One region of the Pseudoalteromonas sp. OANN1 genome, then DNA from elsewhere that is predicted to be linked to it. Evidence: predicted binding sites of a transcription regulator. Region 1 holds the regulator's gene; each other region holds the start of a gene.
What was found. The regulator FliA, encoded in region 1, starts transcription of late flagellar genes. The targets are predictions, from matches to a motif close to CTAAAGNTNNNNNNNNNNNNGCCGATA.
Positions count from the first base shown of each region.

Region 2: NH462_RS09755 (DUF3530 family protein) is a predicted target of FliA. The motif match lies at 3,124-3,150, and genes of this name have one in related genera.
Region 3: pomA (flagellar motor protein PomA) is a predicted target of FliA. The motif match lies at 2,237-2,263, and genes of this name have one in related genera.

Region 1 covers NZ_JAMXSE010000006.1:213,119-218,760, forward strand. The annotation lists gene flhA (flagellar biosynthesis protein FlhA) at 1-675, shown strand, start outside; gene flhF (flagellar biosynthesis protein FlhF) at 695-2,170, shown strand; gene NH462_RS07980 (MinD/ParA family protein) at 2,163-3,023, shown strand; gene NH462_RS07985 (RNA polymerase sigma factor FliA) at 3,026-3,760, shown strand; gene cheY (chemotaxis response regulator CheY) at 3,803-4,186, shown strand; gene NH462_RS07995 (protein phosphatase CheZ) at 4,206-4,982, shown strand; partial or broken gene NH462_RS08000 (chemotaxis protein CheA) at 4,996-5,642, shown strand, end outside.
Region 2 covers NZ_JAMXSE010000009.1:16,895-22,536, reverse strand. The annotation lists gene NH462_RS09770 (phosphotransferase) at 1-702, shown strand, start outside; gene murU (N-acetylmuramate alpha-1-phosphate uridylyltransferase MurU) at 711-1,403, shown strand; gene djlA (co-chaperone DjlA) at 1,393-2,238, shown strand; gene NH462_RS09755 (DUF3530 family protein) at 2,248-3,093, opposite strand; gene NH462_RS09750 (DUF368 domain-containing protein) at 3,214-4,149, shown strand; gene NH462_RS09745 (2OG-Fe(II) oxygenase family protein) at 4,187-4,876, opposite strand; gene nhaD (sodium:proton antiporter NhaD) at 5,021-5,642, shown strand, end outside.
Region 3 covers NZ_JAMXSE010000008.1:144,279-149,920, forward strand. The annotation lists gene dxs (1-deoxy-D-xylulose-5-phosphate synthase) at 1-779, opposite strand, end outside; gene ispA ((2E,6E)-farnesyl diphosphate synthase) at 946-1,845, opposite strand; gene xseB (exodeoxyribonuclease VII small subunit) at 1,845-2,084, opposite strand; gene pomA (flagellar motor protein PomA) at 2,319-3,086, shown strand; gene NH462_RS09435 (flagellar motor protein MotB) at 3,089-4,018, shown strand; gene NH462_RS09440 (hypothetical protein) at 4,190-4,711, shown strand; gene NH462_RS09445 (aromatic amino acid transport family protein) at 4,772-5,642, opposite strand, start outside.

The sequences.
Region 1 (5,642 bases):
GATGAGGCGCATTCGCTTGGCTATACAGTAGTAGATGCTGCAACTGTGGTGGCAACACATATCAGTCAATTATTGACGAATAATGCATCACTATTGCTTGGCCATGAAGAAGTACAAAACCTATTAGATATGCTTGCGAAAAGTCACCCTAGATTAGTTGAAGGCTTAGTGCCTGATATTTTACCACTCACTACCGTGGTAAAAGTGCTTCAAAATCTGCTTAATGAGGGCGTTGCGATTCGAGATATGCGCTCGATTGTACAAACCTTAGTTGAGTACGGCCCACGGAGCCAAGACCCTGATGTGTTAACGGCTGCGGTAAGAATTTCATTACGCAGATTGATTGTTCAAGATGCCGTTGGAAGCGAAGAAGAAATTCCTGTCATAACATTGGCGCCTGAGTTGGAACAGATGTTGCATCAGTCACTTCAGAACGCAGGTGATGAGGGGGCGGGTATTGAACCTGGCTTGGCTGAGAGGCTTCAAGAATCATTAAGAGAAGCACATCACAACCAAGAAATGCTAGGGGAACCTTCCATCTTATTAACCTCAGGTATGTTAAGAAGTGTGCTGTCTCGATTTGTTAAACATACGATTCCAGGTCTTAGAGTGATGTCATATCAAGAAGTGCCGGAAGAAAGACAAATTAAGATAGTGAGCTCGGTTGGACAATAGAGGATAAAGGGGCTGTAACATGAAAATTAAACGTTTCTTCGCAAAAGATATGCGTACGGCTTTAAATGAAGTAAAAGAAGAGCTTGGTGCAGATGCTGTCATTATGTCTAACAAAAAGTTAGCAGATGGTGTTGAAATCGTCGCAGCAGTTGATAATGACCGTGCTGCAGCACCTGTTAAGCAAGCTCCAGCTGCCCGTGCGACTGCCTCAAACGAGGCTCCGACCCGCTTTGTCCGTCCAGAGCCTCGCCAAGCACAGCCAGCAAAACAAGCGCAAGTTGCCGATAGCTTAGCGGCATTGCTAGAGCGTCAGGCACCGCGCCCACGCTCACCAGAACTTGCTTCTATGTTCTCCCAATCGGGGATTGATACAGAGCAAATGTTAAGCAGCCAACGTAAAACACAAACTGCTGCGCCGGCGCACCAAGCGAAGCCACAGCAAGCTCGTCGCCAATCTTTTGACTTTGATGATGATGCATTTGAGCAGCCACAGCATTGGGGCGAGTCGGATGAGTTAGACAACGGTTTTGGTGATGATTTACCTGAGTTAAATGCCAAGCCTGACGAAATGAGTGCAATGCGCGAAGAAATGAACGCTATTCGTCAATTACTTGAACATCAAGTATCTGGTCTAATGAAACAAGAAATGGCTCGTCGTGATCCAACCCGTGCGTGTCTTGTTGACCGTCTGGAAGGAATGGGAATAGACAAAGATGTCGCTGAGCAAATGGCATGCTTTATCCCTGATGATGTGTCTCGTAAAGAAGCCTGGAATGCATTGTTAAACATGGTGATCAACCAAATGCACACCACTAACAATGATATTCTTCGTCAAGGTGGAGTATTTGCGATGGTGGGTCCAACTGGTGTTGGTAAAACCACAACGGTTGCAAAATTAGCGGCATTAGGTGCACAAAAATACGGTGCAGATAAAGTGGCGTTAATAACGACAGATACCTACAGAATTGGCGCTTACGAGCAGTTAGCTACCTATGGTAGAATCATTGGTTGTCCGGTTAAGCAAGTTAAAGATGCAAATGAACTTGCAGAAGTGCTTTATCATTTACGCAATAAGCGTCTAGTATTAATAGATACAGCGGGAATGAGTCAAAGAGATTTGCGCTTAACTGAACAGTTAAATACACTTATGCGTAGCGCGAGAGTAGATATTCGCAGCTATTTAGTATTAAGTGCGACAGCACAAATGAATGTGTTACAAGAAACAGTAAGACACTTCAAAAAAGTAAATTTAAGTGGCTGTATTTTCACAAAACTTGATGAAAGTCTAAGTTTAGGTGAGATAATTAGCATAGCGATTCAAAATCGCTTGCCAATAGGGTATCTTACCAACGGTCAGCGAGTGCCAGAAGACATTCGCGTAGCAAATGCTCAAAAGCTAGTAAAAAAGGCTGAGCAATTGTATTTAAAAAGAATAAAAGCACAGCACTCTCGACGTGTACCTGTAGCGTCAGAGTCAGTAGGAATGTATGATTAACACAGTTTTAGATCAAGCAAGTGGCCTGCGTAGAATGAGTCAAAATAGCAACCAGGGTGTAAAAGTAATAGCCGTGACCGGTGGAAAAGGTGGGGTGGGTAAAACCAACGTCTCGCTCAATACTGCCATCGCTATGGGCCAACAAGGACAGCGAGTTCTCGTTTTAGATGCGGACTTGGGCTTGGCAAACTGTGATGTGATGTTAGGTCTAAGGGTAGAAAAGAATCTGTCACACGTGTTGTCGGGTGAATGTGAACTAGATGAGATTCTCGTAGAAGGTCCCGCTGGAATTAAAATTGTACCGGCGACTTCAGGCTCTCAAAGTATGGTAGAGCTGACTCCCGCAGAGCATGCAGGACTTATTCGTGCATTTAGCGAGCTTAACACGCAATTTGATGTATTAATTGTTGATACCGCAGCTGGTATCTCAGATATGGTTCTGAGCTTCTCTCGAGCTGCACAAGATGTGATGGTTGTGGTGTGTGATGAACCGACTTCCATTACAGATGCTTACGCGTTGATCAAAGTTTTGAGCAGAGAGCATGGTGTCTATCGTTTTAAAATTGTTGCCAATATGGTCCGCAGTATGCGTGAAGGGCAAGAATTATTTGCTAAACTTTCAAAAGTTACAGACCGTTTTCTTGATGTAGCACTGGAATTAGTGGCCACCGTACCGTTTGACGAAAACATGCGTAAATCTTCTCGCAGACAAAGAGCTATCGTGGATTTATTTCCGAGTTCTCCTGCGGCGATTGCGATTAAGGGACTTGCCGCTAAGGCAGTGAAATGGCCAATTCCGCATCAACCTTCCGGTCATCTAGAATTTTTCATTGAACAACTTGTAAACGGGTGATTATGGCTTCTCCGGTCAATAGAGCTGCGGGATATCAAACTTCAGACCACATTCATAAGGTGGTTGAACGGCATGCTCCACTTGTCAAAAAAGTGGCGTGCCACCTGATTGCTCGACTTCCGGCAAGTGTGCAACTCGACGATCTGATCCAGTCAGGTATGATTGGGTTGATTGAAGCATCTAAAAATTTCGATGCAACTAAAGGCGCTAGTTTCGAGACCTTTGCCGGGATCCGTATTCGAGGCGCAATGCTGGATGAAATCCGTCGTGGTGATTGGGCGCCTCGTTCTGTTCACAAAAATAGCAGAATGGTTGCAGAAGCTATATCTGAGCTCGAATCTCTCCTTGGTCGAGAACCAAAAGACACTGAAATCGCTGAAAAACTTGATATATCTCTAGATGAGTACCATCATATTTTACATGATGTAAATGCAAGTAAAGTCATCGGTATTGAGGATCTTGGGGTTGATGAAGACGTGATAACCCCAGCAAACAGCGATTTTGCGCTAGACAAACCGTTTAATAACGTTAAAAATGAACGTTTTAACGAGTCTTTAGTAAATGCTATCAAAGCGTTACCCGAAAGGGATGCTCTGGTTTTATCACTTTACTATAACGACGAAATGAATTTAAAAGAGATTGGTGCCATCCTTGATGTCAGTGAATCTCGAGTAAGCCAAATTCACGGTCAGGCAATGATAAAGCTTAAAGCTAAAATCAATGACTGGATAAATTAGAGTACATAAAATAGTTGGGTTCGAACCTCACTGGAGGAAGTTTTGGATAAGAACATGAAGATTCTCGTGGTTGATGATTTCTCTACTATGAGAAGAATAATCAAAAACCTATTAAGAGATTTAGGCTTTACCAATGTTCAAGAAGCTGATGATGGTAGTACAGCACTTCCGATGCTACAAAATCAGGAGTTTGACTTTGTAGTAACTGATTGGAATATGCCGGGCATGCAAGGTATTGATTTGCTTCGTGCAATACGCGCAGATGAAAAGCTTAAGCACATTCCAGTGTTGATGGTTACCGCAGAAGCGAAAAAAGAACAAATTGTTGCAGCAGCGCAAGCAGGGGTGAACGGATATATTGTTAAGCCGTTTACTGCGGGTACGCTCAAAACTAAGCTTGAAAAAGTATTTGAGCGACTAGGCTAACAGCAAGGGGATATGGCCTATGTCTGTAAATGCTGCGCCTCAAATTACACTTGAACAAGCTAAGCAACTTGTTGAGCTTCTAGAACAAGGTGAACAAGAAAAAGCTGACCAGCTGATTTTAGAAGCTGCTAACAAAGAGCAATCGGAGTTATTTGCAGAAGTTGGAAAGCTAACTCGCCAATTACACGAGTCCTTGAAGAACTTTGAGCTCGATACTCGACTCTCAGATCTCACGACAGAGGCTATACCTGACGCCAAGCAGCGTCTTAATTATGTTATGGAAATGACAGAAAGCGCTGCTAATAAAACGATGGACGCGGTCGAAGAAAGCTTACCTCTTGCGCAGAATCTAGCGGATGAGTTAGCGCAAATAAAGCCCACTTGGGATCGATTGATGAGCAGAGACATTCAACTCGGTGAGTTTAAATCTCTGTGTCATGATCTCGACAGCTTTATGCAGACTTCAAAGACACGTACAGACGAATTACAAGGTTTAATGACTAATGTGCTGATGGCTCAGGACTATCAGGATTTGACTGGGCAGGTTATTCGGCGCGTCATTGAGCTTGTGAGAGAAGTAGAAGATAGTCTCATTCACCTCCTGACTGTTTTTGGTACTTCAGATGAAGCGCCTTCAACTGCTGTGAAAGCGAATGAAAACGAAATAAAAACAACTGAGACTATCAGTGATGAATTGTCTGGACCTGAAGGTCCAATTATTGACGCTGAATCGCGAGATGACGTGGTTTCTGGTCAAGACGAAGTCGATGACTTGCTATCTAGTTTAGGCTTCTAGTTGGAGAGTGTGTATGAGCTTTGAAGTCGATGAAGATATCTTGCAGGACTTTCTTGTTGAAGCAGGCGAAATATTAGAACTGTTATCTGAACAGCTTGTTGAACTAGAAAATAATCCTGAAGATAAAGAACTTCTCAATGCGATTTTCCGTGGCTTCCATACCGTAAAAGGTGGGGCTGGCTTCCTAGGTATGACCGAACTGGTCGATGCCTGTCACGGTGCGGAGAACGTGTTTGATGTACTACGACAAGGGCAACGAAAAGTAACTTCCGAACTGATGGATGTTATTTTGCAATCTTTGGATACGATCAACGAAATGTTCGCTTGTATTCAAAACCGTGAGGAACCAGAAGCGGCCGACCCTGTGTTGCTTGAAACACTCCACAAACTTAGCCAGCCTGCATCTGAAGACGAAGTCAGTGAAGTGATTGACGAACCTACTTCTGAGCCAGAACCTGTGGTGCCAGATTTAAGTGCTGATGATATTTTATTCGACGCCGATGTTGGCTCAGGCGATGATAGCGGCTCCAGCATCGATGAGATAACAGAAGAAGAATTTGAAAATCTTTTAGATGAATTACACGGTTCGGGTAATGCGCCTGCTGTTGCTCCGGCAACTAAACCTGAAGCTGTATCAACCGCAGATGATGGTGATATCAC
Region 2 (5,642 bases), on a different contig from region 1:
AGGTTGGCATTGCCTTCTCGGCTAGAGGATTATCGTGCGCTGATAGCGCTTATTCCAGAAATCGCCAAAACACCAAAGAGTGAATGGATGAAGCCCTATGATGCTGAGTTCGTTGATATGGAACTTCATATTTTTTACGAGTGGCTTGTAACAAAATGGCTTGGTTTAACGCCCACCGAATATCAACAAGTGCAATGGCATAATGTGAAGTTGAAACTCGTTGATGCGATGATTCGCCAGCCGCAGGTTACGATGCATCGAGATTTTCATAGTCGCAACCTGATATGTCATCAGTCTCAGTGGTATCTCATTGATTATCAGGATGCGGTACAAGGACCTGTCACTTATGATGCGGTTTCTCTATTGCGGGATTGTTATACTCGCCTTGATGCTCATGAGTTTACTGAGCTTAAGCAATATAGCTTTGATTGTTTAAAAGCGGCTAATTTATTAGACGGTATGGATTTTAGCACCTATCAACATTACTTTGACTTAACAGGGATGCAAAGGCACCTTAAAGCTGCCGGGATTTTTACTCGCCTATTGCAGCGAGACGGCAAAGGCGGGTACTTAGAAAATATTTTGCCAACGTTACGCTACCTCGTTGAAGTAGCGAATAAGTATAAAGAATTTCAGTGGCTTGCAAGCTGGCTGGAGAATGACATAATGCCTCAAGCGCAGGCTAAATTAGGCACAAAATAGAAGTAACAATGAAAGCGATAATTTTATCTGCTGGTCGTGGTAAACGCATGATGCCACTGACCGCGAACCAACCAAAACCTATGCTTAACGTCGCAGGAAAGCCACTACTTGAGCATCATATCGAGCGCTTAAAAGCGGCTGGGATCTGCGATATCGTGATAAATCTTGCATGGCAAGGTCAGGTGATAAAAGACTATTTCGGCAATGGTAGTCATTTCGGTGTCAATATTGAGTACAGTGATGAACCTGAAGGTGGATTAGAAACCGCAGGTGGCATCATTCAAGCACTGCCGATGTTATGTGAACAGGATGACAGCTTTATTGTACTCAATGGCGATATTTTTACGGACTATGATGTCAGCAGCTTAATGCAGTTACAGCTCGGCAGTACAGTTGAGGGTCATTGCGAAGCGCACATTGTGTTGGTAGAAAACCCCGAACATAATCCTGAAGGCGATTTTTGCCTTGCCCATCAGCCGCTCTATCAGCAAAAGTATACCTTGTCCGGTATTGGTAAATATCACCAAAGTTTTTTTGCCGAGCTTGGGGCTGGCTTTATAAAACTAGGGCCACTGCTGCGTAGTGGGCTTGAGCAGCATAAAGTTTCTACTGAACTGTATTTGGGTGCATGGGACGACATCGGCACGCCAGAGCGACTAAAAATGATCAATGACAAGTTAGGGTATAGCGATGTGGGGTAAATTATTAGGCACAATTTTCGGCTTTTTATTTGGTCGTTGGTTAGGCGCTATTTTAGGTTTTTATCTCGGCCACTTATTTGATAAAAGTTTGCGTCAGGATTTTGATAAAGTCGGTGGCTTTCAAGGTTTCATGAAAGGTGAAGATCTGCATGAGCGCCAAGCCTTGTTCTTTTCCAGCTGTTTTTCTGTGATGGGACATATTGCCAAGTCTAATGGTCGAGTCAGCGAAATCCACATTCAAGCCGCGTCTGCGTTTATGAGCGAAATGGGCTTGCAGGGTGAAGAGCGAAAAGAAGCACAACATGCGTTTACAGCGGGCAAAAGCAGCGATTTTTCGATAAAAGAAGCAGTTACCGATTTTAAAGAAGCCTTTGCTAGACGCTATGACTTGAGGCAGCTGTTTTTAGAGATTCAAATTCAAATGGCATTTTGTGATGGGCATGTGTCTGATGCGGAGAAGGCCTTACTTAAACAGGTGAGTAAGTATTTAGGCTTCGCAGAAACCCACTTTTTGTTCTTGCTTAAGCGCTATCAAGCAGAATTTGAGTTTCGTCGCTCTCAGGCGTCTGGGAGATCGCAACATCAACACCAGCAACAGGGCGGCCGTCAACCAACATCACAAGATAACGGCTTAAACCGTGCTAAAGCGTTGGCTGTACTGGGATTGAGTGAAGGGGCGAATGAACGTGAAATCAAAAAAGCATACCGCAAACTGATGTCGCAGCATCACCCTGACAAATTGGTGTCTCAGGGATTACCTAAGCATATGATGGAAGTGGCAAAGCGCAAAAGCCAAGACATTCAGTCTGCCTATGAATATTTAAAAAAGAGCTAACCTGAAAAACTATAAAACGCGCAAAAAACCGAGTAACTCTTTTCTGAGTCTTTGATGTTGGAGCGGATCGGTTTTTTCTCCAAAAAGCTCTCGTTGGCGATAATCAAATTTACTGTTTTTTCTCGCCCAGCGCGCTCTGTCTGGCGTATTGTCGACCACAATCGGATTGTCAAAACTGTAGTAAACATCCAGTAGAGCAGGGCTTATCAGAGAAAGGTTGGATGCCAAGTGCTTTTGCCGCGTTGCATTAGGCAGTTGTGGGCTAACAACGGCAAAGGCATCGATACGTAGATTGGGCAGGGTTGCTAAGTGCTCTCCAAACAAGCCTGCGCTATTACCAAATGCGACAACCACCAACTTTTCTGTTTGAGTCATGGACAGCGTGTTGTAAAGCACCTCAAAGCGGCTGATCAAGGCCATTTTATATTCGTCGAGATTAGATTCTGAAATAGGTGCAAGCGTTTGCTGAGCCGGTTTTTCAGTATCGGGGAGCGCGATGTCTTGCTCCAGTAGACTCGGTGCATAAGACAGGTCCGGCGGAGTAAGGGTATACGTGTCGTAGCCATCATCGCTTAAGCGTTTTGCAAGAAAGCTTATGCCGCTGTTATTGAGCGGCGGAGTTTGCATGTCTGGTAATAAGATCACGATGCCTTCACGAGCAGCTGCCATATATTCTTGATGAAATACATAAAAGCTTTCGTTTTCGCTTTCCAGTTTTATCAATTGCGATGGCTCGTAGAAACGATTAGCGTCTTGCTGATAAAGAGAACCAAGCGGTGCTGCATCAATATGTTCAGCTGCAAAAGTCGTCGCGGGTAAAGCGGCAATAAGTAATAAAAGCGTTCTGATGATCATGGTACAAGCGCGTAAAATATCATAATTGGTTATCGACCAGTTAAGCGAAAGCTTTAGCTGTCGCTATTTTTTAGCGTTTTAAGTTAAACTGCTCGGCAGTGGAAATGAAAGGAGAAATTTGTGCAGTATAAAGATAGCAAACGAGACTATCTCTTTATGTTTTTAAAAGGGGCCGGAATGGGGGCTGCGGATGTTGTCCCGGGTGTTTCTGGCGGCACCATTGCTTTTATTACTGGCATCTATGCACGTTTTTTAAATGCCATCAAAAGTGTGAACTTACAGGCTTTGAGTACATTGCGCCGTGATGGCCTAAAAGCAACTTGGCAGTACATTGATGGTAGCTTTTTACTGGCGGTATTTTCTGGTTTGCTCATCAGTGCAGCGTCTTTGGCGAAGGTGATCACTTATTTATTGGAAGCACACCAAACACTGGTATGGTCATTTTTCTTTGGTCTTATTGTCGCTTCTTTTATTTATGTTGCAAAACAGGTCTCTCATTGGAGTGGCCAAAATATTATTGCCTGCGCAGTTGGCGCTATCGTAGCCTTTGCTATTACTTCCCTTTCACCAGCTGAAGCGCAAGCATCTCATTGGATGTTTTTTATCTCAGGTGCTATCGCCATTTGCGCGATGATCTTACCTGGGATCTCAGGGAGCTTTATCCTACTGTTATTGGGTATGTATGGCCATGTACTTAGTGCGGTGAACCAGCTTGAATTTGGCTTAGTGAGTCTATTCTTACTAGGTTGTATTGTGGGGTTAATGTCGTTTTCGCGTCTACTCAGCTGGTTATTGGCGCACTATCAGCAAGTAACGTTCTCGCTACTCGCTGGTTTTTTACTTGGCTCGCTTAATTTATTGTGGCCTTGGAAACAAGTGCTTACGACTTACGTGAATTCCAGTGGCATCGAAAAGCCATTGAGCCAGGCCAATATTTTGCCAGCGCAATACAGTACGCTGTACGGTCAAGACCCAAATACGCTGGCATGTATTGCGCTTGCCATCGCAGGCCTTACGCTAATCTTAACCATTGAAAAGATAAGCGAAAAATATTAATAAAATAGACACCTAGAACAATAGGCATGGGTTGAGCTTATGTGTCTATTGTTCTAAACCACCCCGTTACAGAAAGTCGCGGCGCTTTTGCAAATGGCGCGACGTAAGTCACAGAATGAATTTTACTTACATCAAAAACCACCAGTGAATTGAACTTAGGTGCATAACTTTTAGTGGGTGTGCCATCGCGTTCAAAAAATTGCAGTAGCCCGCCCCAGTCAGGGTGCCAACTTTTGCTTAGGCTGAGTACATAAGCATAAACCCGGCCCTCAGCTTCAACAATGTCATTATGTCGAGTTAAATACTGACCACCAATAAATCGTGTTGCTTGGGCAGAGGTACGGATAATGTTCTGTCCAGAGATAGCGGAAAAGCAGGACTGTACAGCGCTACTATTGAGGTTATTGTAGAGCTTTTTCAGAGCCTCAGGGCTCGTCGATTCTATGGAGTGGCGGCCATACATAAAACCAACACCACGTGATGCATAGCTATGTATATCTTCAAGCAAGGCTTGCTGCTCTTGCGGTGTTAAGGCAAGAATATCACTGTCTTTGACTGATTTTGCTGCCCCGTTATGAAACAGTGCTAACTGGTAGTCTAAGTTACAGAGGCACTCATGTAGTTGTTGAGCGTTTGTATCGTCTAGAATATTTTCAATCCGTGCAAACCCATCGTTGCTCAATTTTTGCTGTAATTCTGTTTGTTGTTGCTGCGAAAGTTGAAGCATAAATACCTACTGCTGATTATGGCCTGTTTGTACTAGTGTAAACAGGATGCCTTAGACTTCAGTCCAATGCTGATTACTTTTTATCTATGCTAAAGTGAGTTTGGCTGAAATGCCATCCCTCTGCACTCATCGATAGGCAAAAAAATGAAAATCAATGGACTACTGCTATTCTGTTGCGCATGGGTCATATCCGTGATCCCATCACCAGCCTTGGCGGCTCAAGGCACCTTAGATCTTACCAGCTCGACACTCGGCTTGGTTTGTATTATTGTCTTCGTTTTAGCATACGCACTTGTAATGCTCGAAGAAAAACTTCATATGCGAAAATCAAAACCAGTGCTTGTGGCGGCAGGCATCATTTGGCTCATGATTGGGGCGTATTACGTTAATCAGGGACAACCCGATGTTACCGAGCACGCATTTCGGCATAATTTGTTAGAATTTGCGGAGTTGATGTTGTTCTTGCTCGTTGCGATGACTTATATCAACGCGCTAGAGGAGCGCCGCCTTTTTGATTCACTACGAGCGTGGATGATCCAAAAAGGCTTTAGCTATAAGAATCTATTTTGGATCACTGGATTCTTATCCTTTTTTATCTCTCCAATTGCAGACAATCTAACAACAGCCTTACTCATGTGTGCCGTGGTGATGAAGGTAGCTGATGGTGACAAAGAGTTTATCAATCTGAGCTGTATCAATATCGTGATAGCAGCCAATGCTGGCGGTGCATTCAGTCCCTTCGGTGACATTACCACTTTGATGGTAT
Region 3 (5,642 bases), on a different contig from region 1:
CCAACATCATGTCCATCGATTGGGCCAATATAGTTAAAGCCAAGCTCTTCAAAGAAAGTACCTGGGATTATCATCCCTTTTAAGTGTTCTTCCATTCGGCCAGCAAGTTCTTTAACTGGCGGTACACCAGCTAACAGCTTTTTACTGCCTTCACGAATATTGGTATAGAAGCTACCAGAGAGGATCTTTGCGAAATGGTTTGTAAGTGCGCCAACGTTTTCTGAGATAGACATTTCATTGTCGTTCAAGATCACGAGCATGTCCGGATTAACATCTCCCGCGTGGTTCATGGCTTCAAACGCCATACCAGCAGTCATTGCGCCATCACCAATAATAGCAACAGTTTTACGGCCAATTGCTTCTCTTTCAGCGGCAATAGCCATTGCGAGCGCTGCAGAAATTGAGGTGCTTGAGTGACCAACACTAAAGGTATCGTATTCACTTTCCTCTCGATATGGGAAAGGGTGTAGCCCATCTTTCTGGCGAATTGTATGCATCTGGTCACGGCGGCCTGTAAGGATCTTATGGGGATAAGCCTGATGACCTACGTCCCACACCAATCTATCCAGTGGTGTGTTGTAGACGTAATGCAATGCAACGGTCAGTTCGACCGTGCCAAGACCTGAAGCTAAGTGACCGCTGCTTTGAGAGACTGAGTTTAGCAAATACTCTCGTAATTCATCACTTAACACAGATAACTTATGCTGGGGTAATTGACGAAGTTGACTTGGGTCGTCAATTAACGCGAGTAAAGGATACTTGCTACTATCAAGTTTCATGGTATTTATCAGAGTCCTAGTGAGTCTTTGCTGAGTACTTACCCGCGCAGCTCACTTCATAATTATTAAAATTCGTCACCAACTGGCCATAATATTATGTTAGCCAGTATTTACAAAGTACTTGTGAATATTTTCTTAGCTTGACGTAGTTATTTTATACGCCAGCTTAATATTCTCGATCTATGATGTATTTCGCTAAATCTGCAAGTATTTCTGTGTCACCATCTATTTTCGTAAGCGCATCCAGTGCTTCATCTATCAACTGTTCGGCTTTTTCTTTTGCTTGTTCTAAGCCTAACAATGCAGGGTAGGTAGACTTATTATGTTCTATGTCAGAGCCTTGTGGCTTACCAAGCACTGCCGTGTCACCTTCTACATCAAGAATGTCATCTCTGACTTGGAATGCAAGGCCTATTGCACGACCATAAGTGCGTATTGCACTACATGCTTGCTCGGTAACTTGCTCTGGGTTGCCGCATAAGATCCCAAGCTCCACAGCACAGCTTAGCAGTGCACCTGTTTTTAGCTTATGAATACGTTCAAGTTCGTCTATGGTAATTGAACGATCAGTAGCAGCTATATCAAGTGCTTGGCCACCAACCATGCCTTGTAGACCCGATGCTTTAGCTAGCGCGGAAATCATTTTTATTTGTGCATGGTGGTTTACTGCGAATTGATGTTCACTTAATAGCTCAAAAGCCAGAGTTTGTAAGGCATCACCAGCTAAGATAGCTGTCGCTTCATCAAATTGAATATGGCAGGTTGGACGGCCGCGCCTAAGTTCATCATCATCCATCGCGGGTAAATCATCGTGCACCAACGAATAGCTATGCACGCATTCTATTGCTGCAGCGGCCTTGTCTAAGTCTTCTGGAGCCGCACCAAACAATTCACCAGTGCAGTACACCAAGAATGGTCGCAAGCGTTTACCACCATTTTCTATACTGTAGCGCGTTGCGGCTTTGATATTTTCTTCAGTATCAATCACATTATCAAAATAGTGTAAAACGGTGGTTTCTACACGCGTCTTAGCTGACAGGAGTTTTTCTTGTAATTTTGCTGACATTAGGCTTCGTTTTCAAATGGCTGTAATTGCGCTTGCTCATCTTCGCCCATTAAAATAGCGACCTGCTGCTCAGCTTGCTGAAGTTTTTGGTTTGAAGCTTTTGCGAGCTTTATCCCACGCTCAAATTGTTTAAGTGCTTGATCCAGAGGTAAGCTACCGTTTTCCATGTCTGCAACGATTTGTTCCAACTCTTGCATGGCCTCTTCAAAGCTCAAATTATCAGGTTTTTTTACCGCCATATGTCACACTGACCCGTAAAGTAAAAGTGTGGCAATTTTAGGGGGATTGCGCGCCAAGGTCAAAAAAACCAGAGACTTTTTGATCTGACGGAGTATCGGCATTACAAGATCTGCTATAAACTCGCATTTTAAACACTTTTTAATATAATAGTGTTAAGTTGTAGAGAAACTTGCCGATAACTCAAACAATAATAACTGCGTGATTTATCACAAATAACTTCCCTCGGAGGACATGTGGATTTAGCAACGGTAATAGGGATCCTGGGTGCCATAGGTTTGATTGTAATGTCGATGGTACTGAGTAGTGATGGCCAGATCGCTATGTTCTATAACACGCCTTCCGTCGTTATCGTATTTGGTGGTTCAATTTTTATCGTATTGTCTAACTTTACGCTTGGACAATTTTTCGGCATTGGTAAAGTGGCCGGCAAGGCCTTCATGTTTAAGATTGAAACCCCTGAAGAGCTGATTGAAAAAGCCGTTGAGCTTGCTGATTCTGCGCGTAAAGGTGGTTTCTTAGCGTTAGAAGAAGCTGAAATTCCCAACCAATTTATGCGTAAAGGCGTTGATATGTTAGTCGACGGCCATGACGCTGATGTTGTACGTGCCACACTGCAAAAAGACATTTCCCTAACGTCTTCAAGACATGAACTAGGCGCGGGTTTATTTAAATCCCTCGCCGATATTGCGCCTGCGATGGGCATGATCGGAACACTCATCGGCTTGGTGGCTATGCTATCTAACATGGATGACCCAAAAGCAATCGGGCCAGCCATGGCTGTTGCACTTTTAACAACTTTGTATGGTGCGTTTTTAGCTAACGTGGTTGCGATCCCTATTCAGGTTAAGCTTGAGCTTCGTAAAGATGAAGAAGAGCGAAATCAGCGGCTCATCTTAGATGCTATTTTAGGCATTCAGGATGGCCAAAACCCGAAAGTTATTGAAGGCATTTTGAAAAATTATTTGCCTGAATCTAAACGTGGCGCTGAGGCTGAGGAATAACCATGTCAGATGAGAAAGAATGTAAATGTCCTCCTCCAGGTCTTCCCGCCTGGATGGGGACATTTGCTGATCTGATGTCATTACTGATGTGCTTCTTTGTACTGCTACTGGCATTTTCTGAAATGGATGTGCTGAAGTTTAAGCAAATTGCCGGGTCGATGAAATTTGCTTTTGGTGTGCAAAACAAAATTGAAGTGAAGGATATCCCAAAAGGTACCAGTGTTATCGCGATGGAATTTACTCCTGGTAAGCCAGAGCCAACACCAATTGAAACTATCCAACAGCAAACCGTAGAAATGACGCAACAGATGCTTGAGTTTCAGGCTGGTGATGAATCGTCTGCGGGTGGTCGGCAAGAGCAGCGGGGCAATAAGCGTGGTGGTGAGTCAGCCAGTACAGCTCAAGAAATGGCGTCAACGCAAGCAATCGCATCCGCAGATCAAGAACAAGTTAATGAGCTTGTTAAAAAGATTGCGCAGCAGCTAGAAAAGCAAATAATGGATGGTGCGATTGAGCTTGAGTCTCTAGGGCAGCAAATCATTATTCGTATCCAAGAGAATGGTTCTTTCCCTGCAGGTAGTGCGTTTTTGCAACCTAAGTTTGAACCTGTGATTGCCGAAATTGCAGAGCTACTTAAAGATGTACCCGGTGAAATTACTGTATCAGGTCACACAGACGATTTTAGAGTCACAAACGAACTTTACTCTAATAACTGGGATTTATCGGCGACGAGAGCGGTCGCTGTTGCGACTGTGATGGAGCGCGTCCGTGGTTTTGATAAGAATAGAATGGTCGTGGTTGGTCACGCAGACACCAGACCACTTGTTCCCAATGACAGCGATGCTGATAGACGCCGCAATCGGCGCGTTGAAATCTCAATTTTACAGGGTAAACCTAAAGAGTCAGACCCTATTGAAGTGAGGCAAAATTAATTACAGTTTATTGCCAAGTTACAGGGAATTCGCTAAAGTTCTAGCTGCTCTACAAACTCTCGATAAGGATAAAATGATGGACATTAAAAATTATAGATTGCCTGGAAACAACGGCGGTGGTGGTGATAACGGTGATGAAGAGCAGAAACCAGACGCAGGACGTTAAGGTACATGTGGCCTGAATGGGAACCCATTAGACTGTTTTTTCAGGAATACAGTATTTGGGTTTCTTTTTTAGCGGTAGTAATGTGTATCGTAGTGCGAGATAAACAAGCACTGCGATATTCGTCTTTGGTTGCAATGTTTTATATATTAGGATGGCTAACCTACGATTGGGTTATGCAATTCGATGATGTTAAGGTGTTTCGATACATATATTGGGCCCTTTCAGACATTGTCTTCATGGCAATTATTGCTTACTGGGCTGTTAAAGATAAGATGTATCTTTGGCAAAGTATTCTTGCCCAAATAATCATTATTCCAGCTCCGCTGTTACAGTTTTTTAGACTTGTCGACAGACATTTTATGGATCTCTCTTATTCAACTTACCTGTACCCTACAATTATTCCTATGGTTAATGTGGCTACTCTGTGTTTAGCATTTGTGCCAGTGTTTACCTTTTGGAAAGTAATGCAAGATAGAAAAGAAGCGAGACTGGCTAGGGAAAATAGTCTAGCAGAAACTACTAGTTAATCTGAGCCCCGGATAATTAACGCCTTACCCAAGGCTCAGATTAATTTGCAGTTGTTTTGCTTACCCTAAACTAGGAATAAGGCCAGCCATTTGCATTAGCTGAGAGGTGATGATCATCACACCGAAAATGGCGGCAAGTCCTAGTCCAAGCGTACCACCTTTAACCTGATATCCATCATTGCCTCTAGCTTTTCTCTGTTTCCATACCATAGCAACTGGCAGAAACACTGCCAATACCACCAATGCAATCGCCGCATATCCCAGTGCCATGATAAAACCTTTGGGATAAAAAAGGGCAAACCCTAGCGGTGGTAAAAAGGTAATGAACGCCGTTTTTATACGGTCTTTCTTGGTATCTTGCTTTTTAAAGGCATCAGCAAAAAAGTCGAATAAACCGAGACTAACACCTAAGAATGAAGTCGCCAGAGCAAGATCTGCAAAAACCGTCACAAATAATTGTACGTTGTCGTTGTGTGCGATAGACGAAATACTGGTGACAAAACCTGGCAGTCCCTCACTTGCCATTAAGCTCTCTTGCCCCATAACACCTTGGCTTAGTAGTTGCCAAAATACATAGATGATAAGCGGGAGGGAAGCACCAAACATCATTACTTTACGTAATTGACGGATATCTACGCCCACGTACTTAACGATTGACGGGATTGATCCATGAAACCCAAATGAAGTGAAAATTACAGGAATTGCTGCAATAACAAGTCCTTGCTCCACTGGCATATCGATAAGGTGTTGGCCATGGACATAGGGAGTCAGGATAAAAAACAAACTCGCGAGCACGATAACTTTAATGGTAAATAGTAATTGGTTAAGCTTATCGACGGTACTTGTGCCTAATGTCACTATGGTTGCTATGATAACAGCAAGCAATACTGAACCGAGTTGGGGAGTGATCCCATCACCTAGTATACTAACC